DNA from 2 places in the Pseudoalteromonas sp. 20-92 genome. Region 2 is predicted to be linked to the other one. Evidence: predicted binding sites of a transcription regulator. Region 2 holds the regulator's gene; the other holds the start of a gene.
What was found. Region 2 encodes sigma-54, which starts transcription at its own class of promoters, with help from an activator protein. Its sites were predicted from a motif close to GTTGGCACGNNNNTNGNNT; they were not measured.

Region 1: a site for sigma-54 is predicted at 5,965-5,983, ahead of NRL14_RS15250 (LiaF domain-containing protein). Genes of this name have one in related genera too.

Annotation. Positions count from the first base shown of each region.
Region 1 is NZ_JANJGQ010000019.1:82,038-89,613, forward strand. It holds gene secF (protein translocase subunit SecF) at 1-621, shown strand, start outside; gene NRL14_RS15230 (GGDEF domain-containing protein) at 754-2,538, shown strand; gene NRL14_RS15235 (ABC transporter substrate-binding protein) at 2,556-3,365, shown strand; gene suhB (inositol-1-monophosphatase) at 3,487-4,290, opposite strand; gene NRL14_RS15245 (VOC family protein) at 4,525-4,941, shown strand; gene NRL14_RS15250 (LiaF domain-containing protein) at 5,263-5,928, opposite strand; gene NRL14_RS15255 (BON domain-containing protein) at 6,245-6,811, shown strand; gene NRL14_RS15260 (YqaE/Pmp3 family membrane protein) at 6,876-7,034, shown strand; tRNA gene NRL14_RS15265 (tRNA-Ile) at 7,314-7,390, shown strand.
Region 2 is NZ_JANJGQ010000004.1:19,850-27,425, forward strand. It holds gene NRL14_RS05310 (calcium/sodium antiporter) at 47-1,015, shown strand; gene NRL14_RS05315 (KpsF/GutQ family sugar-phosphate isomerase) at 1,019-1,990, shown strand; gene kdsC (3-deoxy-manno-octulosonate-8-phosphatase KdsC) at 1,991-2,542, shown strand; gene lptC (LPS export ABC transporter periplasmic protein LptC) at 2,539-3,093, shown strand; gene lptA (lipopolysaccharide transport periplasmic protein LptA) at 3,083-3,625, shown strand; gene lptB (LPS export ABC transporter ATP-binding protein) at 3,622-4,347, shown strand; gene NRL14_RS05340 (RNA polymerase factor sigma-54) at 4,417-5,916, shown strand; gene hpf (ribosome hibernation promoting factor) at 5,943-6,230, shown strand; gene ptsN (PTS IIA-like nitrogen regulatory protein PtsN) at 6,235-6,687, shown strand; gene rapZ (RNase adapter RapZ) at 6,707-7,552, shown strand.

The DNA.
Region 1 (7,576 bases), on a different contig from region 2:
GACGCACTTAAAAAAGCAGACGGCAGCGTAGTAATGCGCCGCATTGAATTTGTTGGCCCAAGTGTAGGTGAAGACTTAAAAGAGCAGGGTGGCCTAGCCATGTTAACTGCACTTATTTGTATCTTAATCTATGTTGCATTTCGCTTTGAATGGCGCTTCGCTGTGGGTGCGGTAGGTGCACTATTACACGATGTTATTATTACTGTAGGTTTGTTTTCTATATTAGGTTTAGAGTTTGATTTAACTATCTTGGCGGCAATTCTTGCGGTAATTGGTTATTCACTTAACGATACCATTGTTGTGTCGGACCGTATTCGTGAGAACTTCCGTAAAGTACGCATTGACGACACAGTTGAAATTATTGATATTTCACTTACCCAAACACTTAACCGTACACTTGTAACATCAATCACCACTATTTTAGTATTGATTGCCTTGTTTGCATGGGGCGGACAAACTATTCATGGCTTTGCAACTGCATTGTTATTTGGTGTGTTTATTGGTACTTATTCTTCTATTTATGTTGCCAGCTCTGTTGCACTTGCAATGGGCGTAAGCAAAGAAGATTTAATACCAGAAGTAATTGAAAAAGAAGGTGCAGACCAAGACGCTATGCCGTAATGGTTGTGTAACTGTTAAAAAAACCGCTCTGTTGAGCGGTTTTTTATTGCGTGGCGTTTATTTCAGTGCAATAAAATTGTAATACAGGCTTGCTACTTTATTATTCTTATCAAATTATAATTAGAGTCCGACGTGACCGTACAACACAAAGTTTTAGAGTATATTTTAAATAATGCTGAAATAACGACATTATTTCAGCCTATTTTTAATATATCTAATCAAAGTATTATTGGTTACGAAGCGCTCAGTCGCGGTCCTAAAAATAGTCCACTTGAAATGCCGAATAAGTTATTTGAAGTGGCTCATCAGCATGCATTAATTTCAGAACTTGAATTATTATGTCGCTCTAAAGCAATCGAAAACTTTGTAAAATTAAACCTCCAAGGCAAGCTCTTTTTAAATGTAAGCCCTAAAATTTTACTCGATCCGTGTCACCCCAAAGGCGAAACGTTGCATTTAATTGAGCAATTTGGATTAGCTGCGAACAGAGTTGTGATTGAGGTTACTGAGCAAGAGAAAGTTGATGATGGGTTTTTACTTTTAAAAACAATTGCTCATTATCGAGAGCTTGGTTTTACCATTGCTATTGATGATTTAGGCGCTGGCTACTCAGGGTTAAAGCAGTGGTCTGAGTTATGTCCAGATTTTGTAAAAATAGATCGCTATTTTATTGATTTTTGTGATGAGAGTGACGTTAAAAAAGAGTTTTTAAAATCAATCACTATACTTGCTAAAGCAACTAATACAGCCGTTATTGCAGAAGGTATTGAGCGTCCGGAGGAGCTGGCGTTAGTTGAGAGCTTAGGTATTAGTAACGTACAGGGATTTTTACTCGAAAGGCCCAGTTTACGACCAAGTTATGACTTTAGTTCTGAGCAAATACAAGCACTAACATTTAAAGCAAAGGCGCTCTGTGAGCAATCAATGGCAATAGGGTATCTTGCTTTAACTCAGTCAGCAATTGATAGCGAAACACGCTGTAAGGATGCTCACAAGCTATTTGAGCAAGACAAATCAATTATTAGTATCCCAGTATTAAATCAAGATGACCAGCCAATTGGTTTACTTCATAAAGATCAGCTAACGGAAGTATTTGCGGCCCCCTACGGGCACGCACTTTATGATAAACGCCCAGTTACAGAATTAATGGACAAGCAACCATTAGTCGTTGACGAGAATCAAATGCTTGATGTCGTAAGTAAGCAAATAACAGATCAGGATTTTGATATACGCAGGCATATAGTTATTACACGCAATAATAAATACTTGGGATTAGCGCCCCTGAGAGATATTTTAAAACATATTACCGAAGAAAAAATTCGCCACGCACAGCACGCTAATCCGCTTACTATGCTACCAGGTAATGTTGCTATAAATGAAGCTATAGAGCAAAGGCTGCGTAATAAGTTAAAATTTTCATTAGCTTATATAGACCTAAATCACTTTAAACAATTTAATGACTTATATGGTTATGCCAGCGGTGATAGTGTAATTAAATTATTAGCCGATGTAACAGTGCAAGCTTGCACAAACAGTGCTAACTTTGTAGGACATATTGGCGGTGATGACTTTATGGTTGTGTTTGACCAAAGTGATGCAGTTACAATTTGCAATACAATTATTGAACGGTTTGAATTGCAGTCACAGCTATTTTTTACTCCTGAGCATATTAAAAGCAAAGGATACTGGGCTACAAATCGCGAAGGTGAAAAGCAATTTGTCCCTTTACTGACCTTATCGATTGGTTTGGTTGAACCTGATTTACAACAGTGTAAAAATAGTCATCAAGTAGCTGCATTAGCGACTGATGCTAAAAAAGAGGCAAAACGATACCGTCATAGCTATCTTTTTATCTGTAAGCGAAGAAGGCCTACACCAGCGGTGGTGCGTTTAGCAAATAGTAAAAAGGTAGTTTAACAAAGTAGGTGATTATTATGTTGCCATTTAAGTATCTGGTTAGCGTTGTAAGCTTGTTTGTGTGTAGTGCTATAGCAAGCGAAGTCAATATTATTAATGTCCCTCAAGATCAACACTCGCATTTTACGCGTGACGACTACCTCAATGAATTACTCTCAAAAGCACTTATAAGAGCCGATTACTCAGCTGAAATAAATTTAGTGCCAGTTCACCCTCATCAACAACGAAATCTTATGGCACTTGATGGGAACGCCCTTGATTTATATTGGAGCATGAGTAGCCCTGAGCGAGAGTCGTTGGCGATTGCAATTAAAATCCCTTTATTTAAAGGGTATATTGGTAAAAGAGCACTGCTTACGAATACAAAAAATGTAGATAAATTTAAAGGCATTACCTCTGTTGAGCAATTATCAATGCTTATTGCAGTGCAAGGTCATGATTGGCCTGACATGCGGATATTAGTTAACAATGGACTAAGTGTTAGGCCACTTTCTAATTTAAACTCGATGTTTGCATTAACAAGTCAGGGGCGGATTGATTATTTTCCGCGCTCATTCATCGAAGTTAATTCAGAGCTTATGGATTTAAAAGATAAGAATTTAGTAATAGTGCCAGATTTATACATTAGCTATCCAACTGGGCTTTATTATTTTGTCTCAAAAAATAAACCCGAACTGGCTCAAGCGATTGAAAAAGGGCTTAAAATCATGCAAAAAAATGGTGAATTTGATGCGCTATTTTATGAGTACTTCGCGACAGAGCTTAATTCATTACCTTACACAAAAGGTAAAACAATAGAGCTTAAGCTTGATAACCCTTATTTTTAGACACAAAAAAAGGAGCCTGTGCTCCTTTTTAGTATACTGTTGTACCAATCTACTTAGGTAGGGAAATTTAATTCGTTAAATTGTTCAAATACTTATGCAGATTAGTATTAGTAGCATTAAATTAGCGAAGTAACGACTCAGTTAATACTGGGCGAATTTCACGAATAATCGCTTGAGTCAATTTTGGTGAACCACAGATGATATTACCGCTGTGGCTATAGTTATTACCACCAGCAAAATCTACAACCATACCGCCGGCTTCTTTAACCATTAGTTCGCCCGCTGCAGAATTCCACGGTTTTAAACCAATTTCAAAAAATCCATCAACACGACCCGCTGCAACGTATGCCATATCTAGTGCAGAACAACCTGCGCGACGAATATCAGCAGTGTGTACAAACAATGCTTTAAACGCTTCAGTGTATGCATCCATGTGGTTTTTATTTTTGAAAGGGAAACCAGTAGCAAGTACAGTGCCCGCAAGAACGGTAGTTTTGCTTACACGAAGACGTTTGCTGTTAAGCTGAGTGCCTTGACCACGAGAAGCAGTGAAAAGCTCACCACGAATTGGATCATAAATAACAGCTTGGTCCAAACGACCTTTAACTTTAAGTGCGATAGAAACCGCGTAATGAGGGATGCCTTTGATGAAATTAGTTGTTCCATCGATAGGATCTACAATCCATTGGTAATCATCATCCTTGCCTTTATGCTCACCTAACTCTTCACCAACAATCGAGTGAGTTGGGTAAGATTGTAAAATAGTGTCACGAATTACGGCTTCAGCTTCTTTATCAATGTTAGTTACTAAGTCGTTAGCGCCTTTTTGTTGCACTTCAACTTTTGATAAATCTTCACTTGCGCGAAGTAAAATTTTGCCTGCGTTACGCGCAGCGCGAACCGCAATGTTTAACATTGGATGCATGGAGTTACCTTTGGGTTGTAAAAGAACGTTTATATATTTCAGCCGGCGTATTTTAGCGATTTCTGCCATAAAGTAAACAATAAACCCTAAATACTTTTGTGTGTTTTTTATACTTTATTGTTCTGCATATATATTTGCGGCTGTATAAAATTTAAATAAATCTAAAAAACCACTTTACCTAAAGTTAACTTGAGGTTTTATTGTGTTTGCATACTCAATCAAGAAGGACACATTATGTATTTAGAACATGTCAATTTAGTGGTTAATAATATTGAGGATATGATTAAATTTTATCAAGCGGTATTCCCTCATTGGTCAATCCGAAGTGAAGGTAGGGGCACTTGGCATGGTAAACCAAGGCGCTGGGTGCATTTTGGTGATGACACACAATACATTGCAATGAGCGATCATGGTGAAGGTGAAAACCGAGATTTAGCAGGCCATCAATTAGGTTTAGCGCACTTTGCTTACGTTACCCAAAATTTAGATGCAGTAGTAAAGCGTTTGCAACAAGTTGGTTTTAAAATAGATAAACAAGGCGGTGACAACCCATTTAGAAAAAATGTTTATTTTATCGATCCGGCTGGATTTGAAGTAGAGTTTGTAGAATATTTAAGTGATATACCAAGCGAGCGAAATAACGATTTATAATAAAACGTCAGGCAGTAACTTAGGCTTATTTATCTTTCGAAGTTGAATTTTAAGCCGTGTGTTTGGTTTTTAGTAGAACACACCTATGTGGTGTGCTTATTCCCTATAAATAGGTAATAACAACGTATAAATGCCAAACACAGGCTAACGAAAGGCTCTACCTAGGACTGCAGTTAGCACTGAAAATAGTTGCTTGAGATAGATTTATTATCCAGAGTTCAGGTTATTTAGGTTACAAATCTCGGGCAGCAATTAAACGCACCTAATTAAGGCAATATCTGACCTTAAAGGTTAATCGACTCTAACGCGCTGCTAGATAAATTATAATGAGCGGTTATTATTAACGCCAAGTTGTGTTTTTAGCTCGTTTGCAAAGCTCATAAACTTCTCTTTTATGGTGCGTTTTATTTTAACTTCAACCGACCCCATTACTGCTTTACCTTCAATATGAATAGTGGGTCCTTGGCGCTTGTTAAGCGATACCGACTTGTTTTCAAGGCTGCTTAAAATACAAAACATTTTAGAGACTACATTTACATGCTCTGGTACATAAATTTCATCGCTACCAAAAATACAGTTAACGTGAATCGTTACATTTTGATGGGTAAAAATGGCATCAGTAAAATCAAGCACTACAGAGCCCATAAAATTGGTTAAGTATATATTTTTTGGCACAACCCATTGGCCGCTGCGCTCGTTAGAACCCAAAATGCTGCGTAGCGTAAAATCATCATCGCTGTTTTGCTGTGCACTATAATGTGGAGTAAATTGCGATTGTTTTTCTGCTTTATATTGCTGATCGGTATTAAGTGTTAAGTCTTCAACTAGGATTAACAAAGCTTCATTACTACTTGCATCCATAGCCTCATCTAAGCGTCTTTCAAATGCATCCACTGAAATAACGCCATGGCTGTAATTATAAATTAATTGATCTATCACTTGTTCACGTACTTGCTCTATTGGGCGGTCTTCAACTTTTACAGACATGGGTATTCCTTATTATATTTACTATTGGTGGTGAGTAAGCAAACGGCGTACCAAATATAATTTCAATAATTATCAGAGGCTTAATTTTTCAGTCTGTTTTTAGTTTTGTTATATTAACGATAGATTAACCAAAACAGCAATTATCTAGCTATTTTCACAATGTGAGAAAGTTTTACCGATGAGTCTGTAAATAGTTACACGGCTATAACATGAGATTAGTTGATTTAAATTTCCAACCCATTGAATTTAAATGTTAAATTTAGTTGGCCTAAAGTTCGCATTAGTTAAAGTGTCTTTAATCAAAAGGAGAAAGATTATGAAAACATTTAACAAATCTATTATCGCGGCTTTAGTTCTTGGTACTACGGCTATGAGTGCCCAAGCAAACAGCTGGGAAAACGAAAGTAAAGATGCTTGGATTGATGGTAAGGCAGAAACAGTGCTACTTATGAACACTAATCTAAACAACTTTGACATTAACACTGATGTAAAAAATGGCAAGGTAGTACTTACAGGTAAAGTTGATAGCGAAATTGAAAAAGAGTTAGCAGAAGAACTTGTACTTAGCCTAGATGGCGTATCCGATGTTGAAAACAGCCTGACTGTTGTAAAAAACATGGATACCAAAAACACAGACAAAGACATGATGGATGATGGTGATAACGACCTAACAGACGCTAAAATCACCACCGTAATCACAACACGCTTCCTATTTGACTCGGAAGTTGGTGGTACAGACATTGATGTTGATACCGATAACGGTATTGTAACTCTAAACGGTTCTGTAGAATCTGAAGCTGAAAAACAGCTAGCGGTTAAAATTGCCAAAAATGCAGAAGATGTGCGCGACGTGGTAGATAAATTATCTATCGTTGCTGAATAATGCACTATACTCAAAGCCCAGTGAATCTGGGCTTTTTGTTTTTTAATTTTAAAGGAGTTAAGTTATGGATATCATTCGTATAATATTGTCAGTTTTATTACCGCCACTAGGTGTATTTTTGCAAGTAGGCTTAGGTATGCATTTTTGGTTAAATATTTTATTAACACTGCTAGGTTATTTCCCAGGGTTAATACACGCCATTTATATTATTGCTAAAAAGTAACGTTGTGTTATTTGTATTATTAGTTGTGTAAGTCAATTTTAAATGCAGCTTAAAGAGGCACTTTTAATTGGCTTGCATGAATCCCTTCTCCTAAATTCCTCATTTTTGCACATTACTCCCTCATAAAAGATTACTATTTAAGCAGTTAGCTTACTGATTGTTAAAATAAAGGTTTTTAGTAGTGACAAGCCCCCAAAAAGTTTTTATACTGCAACCCGCTTTAGTCGCTCTGTGACTGAACGCTTCAAAAATTAACTGCCTAGCAGTTATATAAAAGTTGGCCCCTTAGCTCAGTTGGTTAGAGCACACGACTCATAATCGTTAGGTCCCCAGTTCGAGTCTGGGAGGGGCCACCACTTTTACAAGCTTTCCAAGTAAATATCTACTAACCTAAATTACTCTGTGCTACCTCTGTGCTACTTTTACAATAGCAAAATTAATAAGAGTTTGTAACTTTTTAGGTTGGGATAGTATTGTCTTAATGCATTCATTTATCTTTATTAATTAAAATAGTCATACATTAAGTTAGTATCTTTCGTGAG
Region 2 (7,576 bases):
TGTTACTATTCGCGCCATCTGTATTTTGAATAACTGGCTTAATATAATGGTTACCTCGTTTGTTATTTTAATTCTTGGTTTTGCGGCTCTTGTTTGGAGTGCAGACAGGTTTGTTTATGGCGCAGCGGCACTTGCAAAAAACTTTGGCGTACCAACCCTAATTGTAGGCTTAACTGTTGTGGCAATGGGTTCGTCAGCCCCAGAGATGATGGTTTCCGCTTCTGCAGCGCTCGCAAATAAAACAGATACTGCAGTTGGTAACGCTGTCGGTTCAAACATAACAAACATTCTATTTGTGTTAGGTATTACAGCGTTATTTAGACCTCTGTCTGTATCTTCAAGTACATTAAAACGCGAAATGCCACTGGTCTTGCTGATATCATTCGCTACCTGGTATATTTTTTCAGACAATTATTTTTCATTAGCCGAAGGTATCGCCTTACTTATTGGCTTTATCGTGTTTATAGGCGGTTTGATTATTATTTCACTGCGCGCAAAAAACCAAGATGACCCATTTATAACAGAAGCCTGTGACGACGTACCTAACGATGTACCAACTAAAAAAGCGGTATTTTGGTTAGTTATTGGCATGGTTCTGCTCCCTGTTAGCTCACATTTTTTAATTGGTTCCGCAGTCGACATAGCTAAATACTTTGGCCTAAGCGATCTAGTCATTGGCTTAACTATTATTGCCATTGGCACGAGCTTACCGGAGCTTGCAGCTTCAATTGCCGGTGTATTAAAAAATGAAGATGATTTAGCTCTAGGCAATATTGTTGGTTCAAACATTTTTAATATATTGGCTGTGTTACCGCTCGCAGGTATTATTAATCCATCCATTATCGATCCGTCAGTAGCGAGTCGAGATATACTCATTATGATTGGTGCAACATTTGCTCTTATCATCATGTCATTGAACTTTAGAGGCACCCAACGCATCAATAGAGTGGAAGGTGGCTTATTGCTTATCGCATTTTTGGGCTACCAAGGGTATATTTTTAGTCAAGTAGGGTAAATAATGACGACGCTGAACTTTATCGAACAGGGTCTTCGTGTTCTCAATATTGAACGCCAAGCACTTAATGACATAGCGCAATATGTAGATGAAAATTTTCATCAAGCATGCCAATTAATGTTTGACTGCGAAGGTCGAATTATTGTTATTGGCATGGGTAAATCAGGCCATATAGGTAATAAAATTGCAGCAACACTTGCAAGTACAGGAAGCCCTGCCTTTTTTGTACACCCAGGCGAAGCTAGCCATGGCGATTTAGGAATGATCACCAAAAACGATGTTGTCATGCTTATTTCAAACTCAGGTGAGACGAGTGAAGTTTTAAATATTATCCCTGTTTTAAAACGCCTTGGCGCAAAAATAATCGCCATGACAGGCAATACTAAATCGACCATGGCAACACATGCAAATGTACATGTATGCATTAAAGTAGAAAAAGAAGCATGCTCTTTAGGGTTAGCACCAACGGCGAGCACTACAGCGACTCTTGCTATGGGCGATGCGATGGCAGTGGCTCTGTTAGAAGCTCGTGGTTTTACCGCCGATGATTTTGCGCTTTCTCACCCTGGGGGCAGTTTAGGCAAACGATTATTACTAACCTTAAAAGATGTTATGCACAGCGGCGCAAATACACCTATTATTAGCGTCTCACAAACCGTAAAAGATGCACTTATTGAAATGTCAGCCAAAGGCCTTGGTATGACAGCCATTGTTGATAAAAGTAATCAGCTAGTGGGATTATTTACCGACGGTGATTTACGCCGTATTTTAGAGCAAAGACTAGATATTCATACAACACAAATAGACCTTGTTATGACTAGGTCATGCACAACAGCGACACAAGATATTTTAGCTGCTGAAGCGCTTAATATAATGGAACACAAACGTATAAATGGCTTAATTGTTGTTAATGAGCAAAACCAGCCTATTGGCGCACTAAATATGCAAGACTTATTAAAAGCAGGAGTATTATAAATGCAATTTGAAGAACTCTATCAACCGCTGAGTGCTGATGCAAAAGCACGTGCTAAAAAAGTAAAATTACTTATATGCGATATTGATGGTGTATTTTCTGATGGCCGAATTTATCTTGGCAATCAAGGTGAAGAGCTCAAAGCATTTAATACAAAAGATGGTTTTGGCATTAAAGCGCTTATAAACAGTGGCTTTGAAGTTGCTGTTATTACTGGTCGCCATTCGCAGATAGTGCAACAACGTATGACCAGTTTAACAGTACAACATATTTATCAAGGTCAAGAAAACAAGCTTATTGCTTACGAAGAGCTAAAAAACAAGCTTCACCTAAGTGATGATCAAATTGCCTACATTGGTGATGATGGCCCCGATATGCCGGTAATGGAATTAGTCGGGTTTGCCGTTGCAGTTAACGATGCTCACCCACTAATCAAGCGTTTATCACATTACACGACACAGATGCTGGGTGGTTTTGGCGCAGTGAGAGAACTAACCGACTTACTTATGCTAGAGAACGACAAACCACTTACTAGCAAAGGTACTAGTTCATGAATACAGCGCGCATAATTTTAAGCGTTTTATTCATCAGCTGTATGGTTTGGCTTTGGTACCCTTATTTTGCACAAACAAATATGACAGCTCAGGTTGAAGCTGAAGTTATCGCTAAGCCTGATTATATTGCTATTGAGCTAAAACAAACGGCCTATGATGAAAATGGTAAAATTAATCATAAAGTTACAGCTGCTAAAATGGAATTATATCAACAGTTAGGCTTTACCTTTTTTGAAAAGCCCATTTTCACCTTATATAACGAAAAACAAACATGGCGAATAAATGCAGACGAAGCAACGTTATATGAAGGAAAACAATTAATTTTAGAAGGTAACGTGGTTGCCAAGAATCTTACTGATAATGCAATGATAGACAAGATTAATGCGGATAATATTCAAGTAGATATAAAACTACTCACGATGCGTTCAGAGCAACCCGTTATTGTTACGGGACCCAATTTAAAGATCACCGGTAAAGGCCTTGAAGCCGATTTAAAAACTGAAGTGATAAAACTTATTAACCATACGCGAACTATATATTATGACCAATAAAATTTCAAAAATACTTATTATTCCGACACTTATACTAGCTTTCAACCTTAGCGCTGCTGAACAAGCGATTCAACCTGCAGCGAATCAAATATCAATAAGTGCCGACAAACAAGAAGGCCAATTAAAAGAAAACGTCGGAATTTTTGAAAAAAATGTTGAGATTATTCACGGCAACCGCCGTATTACAGCCGACCGTTTAGAAGTACATAAACGTGATGAATTAGGCGATAATAAACAGCTACTAATTGCAACTGGTAGCCCTGCATATTTCGAAGAAAAACAAACTGATGGCACTATAATGAGCGCCAGCGCAAACGAAGTTCGTTATGATGTAGCTAAACGATTTTTAACCCTTATTGGCGATGCACAAGTATCGCAAGCGGGTCAAAAAATAAATGCCAAGAGTATTACTTACGATATGCAACAGCAATTAATTAGCGCTGAAAAAGACGAAAACTCAACCGATCGTGTGCATACTATTTTAGTACCTATTGAGACTAAAAAAGAAAAAAACGATAAAGGTCAGCCATGAGTACATTAAAAGCAGAACTATTAGCTAAAAGTTATAAAGGCCGCGAAGTTGTAAAAAATGTAGGTCTGGAAGTAAAGGCTGGCAGCATAGTCGGGTTACTTGGCCCTAATGGTGCAGGTAAAACCACAACGTTTTATATGATTGTAGGCCTTGTACCTAGTGATAAAGGCAAGATTTCTATCGACGATAACGATATTACTCTTTTACCTATGCATAGTCGTGCTAGATTAGGCATTGGTTACTTACCCCAAGAATCATCAATTTTTAGAAAGCTTACTGTTTATCAAAATTTAATGGCTATTTTAGAAACACGTAAAGAGCTAAATAAGCAAGCAAGAGAAGACACACTTAACAATTTATTAGATGAATTTAGTATTCAGCACATTCGTGATAGCCAAGGTATGGCATTATCAGGAGGCGAGCGTCGCCGAGTTGAAATAGCGCGAGCACTAGCCGCTGATCCTAAATTTATATTGCTTGATGAGCCTTTTGCTGGTGTTGACCCTATTTCAGTGTTAGATATAAAGAAAATAATTGAACATCTTAAAAATCGTGGTATTGGTGTGTTAATTACCGACCATAATGTAAGAGAAACTCTTGATGTTTGCGAAAAAGCCTACATAGTTTCTCATGGTGAGTTAATTGCATCAGGCACTCCAGAACACGTATTAAACGATAAAACAGTACGTGATGTTTATTTAGGCGAGCAATTTAGGCTGTAACATTTACGCCATGTCTTTAAGCATCTGCTAGTATTAATTATAACAACATAAAAGGATTGTTAGAGATACATGAGGCAATCATTACAGCTGCGCATGGGCCAGCAACTTACAATGACTCCACAGCTGCAACAAGCAATTCGCCTGTTGCAACTCAGTACATTGGATCTCCAGCAAGAAATACAAGAAGCACTCGACAGCAACCCCCTATTAGAGGTTGAAGAACAAGATTACGCCGAAGATTCTGCTGGTAAAAACGAGCAAAAAGCAGATAACGACGATGTCACTGTTAGCGCAAATGCTGATGATGTTCCGAGCGAATATGAGCAAGACAGTGGTGAAGCACTTGCTAAAGATACGCTAGGTGATGAAATGGCTATGGATGTTAGTTGGGATGAATATATGAGCGCAGCCCCAGCGTCATCATCAGGACCAATGCCTGAAGATGAATCTATATACCAAGGCTCCTCAACTGAAACGCTCCACGAATACCTAATGTGGCAACTACAACTGACTCCCTTTAGTCCTACCGATGAAGCGATTGCGATTGCGATTGTTGAAGCCGTCGATGATTCGGGTATTTTAACGCTGAGCTGCGAAGAAATTTTAGAAAGTTTTAATCAAGAGAACGAAGAAGACAACGAAGTTGAACTTGACGAAATAGAAGCTGTTTTAAAACGAATTCAATTGTTTGACCCTGTTGGTATTGCAGCACGTAGTTTACAAGAATGCTTATGTATTCAGCTGAACCAATACGATAAAGAAACACCCTATATTAATGAAACAAAAATGATTTTAACCGAGCACATTGATCTATTAGCTGCTCGCGACTATCGTACATTAATGAAAAAAACAAAGCTCAAAGAAGAAGAGCTTAAAGAAATAATGACTTTAATACATACTCTTAGCCCAAAACCGGCGGATACTATAGTTAGAGAAGAATCTGAGTATGTAATTCCTGATGTATCGGTGAAAAAAATAAAAGGTCGCTGGGTTGTTGAACTAAACCCAGATAGCATGCCTAAAATCAGAGTCAACAGCCAATATGCAGCAATGTCACGCACCGTTAAATCAAGTGGTGATAGCCAGTTTATTCGCTCGCATCTACAAGAAGCTAAATGGTTTATTAAAAGTTTAGAAAGTAGAAACGATACACTATTAAAAGTAACTAATTGTATTGTTAAGCAACAACAAGGTTTTTTTGAGCATGGCCCCGAAGCCATGAAACCAATGGTTTTAAATGATGTAGCAGAAATGGTCGAAATGCACGAATCAACTATTTCACGCGTAACAACTCAAAAATATATGCATACACCTCGCGGTATTTTTGAGCTTAAATATTTTTTCTCAAGCCATGTAAGTACTGAAAATGGAGGCGAATGCTCATCAACAGCAATACGCGCTCTCATTAAAAAATTAATCGCAGCAGAAAACTCAGCAAAACCATTGAGTGATAGTAAAATTGCAGATATATTAGCTGAGCAAGGAATAAAAGTAGCGAGACGTACAATCGCAAAGTATCGCGAATCTCTAGCTATTCCACCGTCAAATCAGCGAAAAAGTTTGATTTAAGACGCTAAACAAAGAGGGTAATGCTTATGCAACTAAACTTAACTGGTCGTCACGTAGAAGTAACTGATTCATTAAGAGATTATGTAAATACCAAATTTGCGAAGCTAGAAAGACACTCAGATCATATTAATAATGTTCATGTCATTCTTGATATAGAAAAATTAAACCAAAAAGCTGAGGCAACGATTCATGTAAGTGGAGCTGAGTTATTTGCCTCTACTGAACATCAAGATATGTACGCCGCCATTGACTCGCTGATTGACAAGCTCGATCGCCAAGTTATTAAACACAAAGAGAAGCTTGCTCGACACTAATATTATGAAATTAAGTTCACTTATATGCCAGGACTGCAGCAGAGCTGCGGTCCTTTTTAATAGTAAAAAAAGAATTTTAGAGTTCATCAGTCAACTTGCTCATGACAAGCTCCCATATCTTTCTCAACAAGATATTCTCAGCGCCTTAATGAATAGAGAAAAACTGGGAAGCACTGGTATAGGAAGAGGCATTGCAATCCCTCACGGGCGAATGAGCGGCGCAGAAGAGCCTTTAGCACTCGTATTAGTAAGCGAAACACCTATTAATTTTGATGCAATAGATAATCGCCCTGTTGATATATTTGTTGCACTCATCGTACCTGATGGCGATAACCAGCAGCACTTAAAGACGCTCGCAACGATAGCTGATAAACTAAATAATAAAGATTTTTGTAAACAGTTACGCAGCGCAAAATCAGATACTGAACTGTATCAAGTTATTGTAGAACAATCGTAATTAACATAATGGGTGATAAATGGAATTAATTATCATAAGTGGCCGTTCCGGTTCTGGAAAATCGGTTGCTTTACGCGTAGTTGAAGATTTAGGTTATTATTGCGTAGATAATATTCCAATTAATCTGCTACCTTCTTTAGTGAGAAGTGTATCTGATAACTACGACAAAATTGCAGTTAGTATTGATGTCCGTAATTTACCAAAAGAGCAAGATGAATTTAACGATATCCTTGAATACTTACCTGGCTTTGCTAAACCGACTCTGTTTTATCTAGACAGTGAGGATCAAACATTAATTAAACGTTTTTCTGAGACTCGCCGTCTACACCCGTTATCAGTTGACTCATTACCTCTTGATTTAGCAATAAAAAAAGAAAAAGAACTTCTCGATGTTCTCACTACTCGCGCTGACTATATGATCGACACGAGTGATTTAAGTGTTCATCAACTTGCTGAATCAATTCGTGAAAAAATTCTGGGTAAAAAAGATAAACAACTCATTGTTACTTTTGAGTCATTTGGCTTTAAACACGGCATTCCTAAGGAAGCTGATTATGTCTTTGATGCACGCTTTTTACCGAACCCACATTGGGAGCCAGAATTAAAACCTTTAAATGGCTTAGACCAACCCGTAAAGGATTACTTAGCCAGCCACAGCATTGTCCAAAAGTTCACTTGGCAAATTCAAACTTTTGTACAAACATGGTTGCCACATTTAGAGCGAAATAACCGTAGCTACTTAACTATTGCTATAGGTTGTACTGGTGGGCAACATCGCTCAGTATATTTAGCACAAACGATTGGTGAAAGTTTTTCGATGACACATCCAAATGTAAAAATCCGCCATAGAGAACAAGAAAAATAACTCATTCAAAATAATCATCTGTTC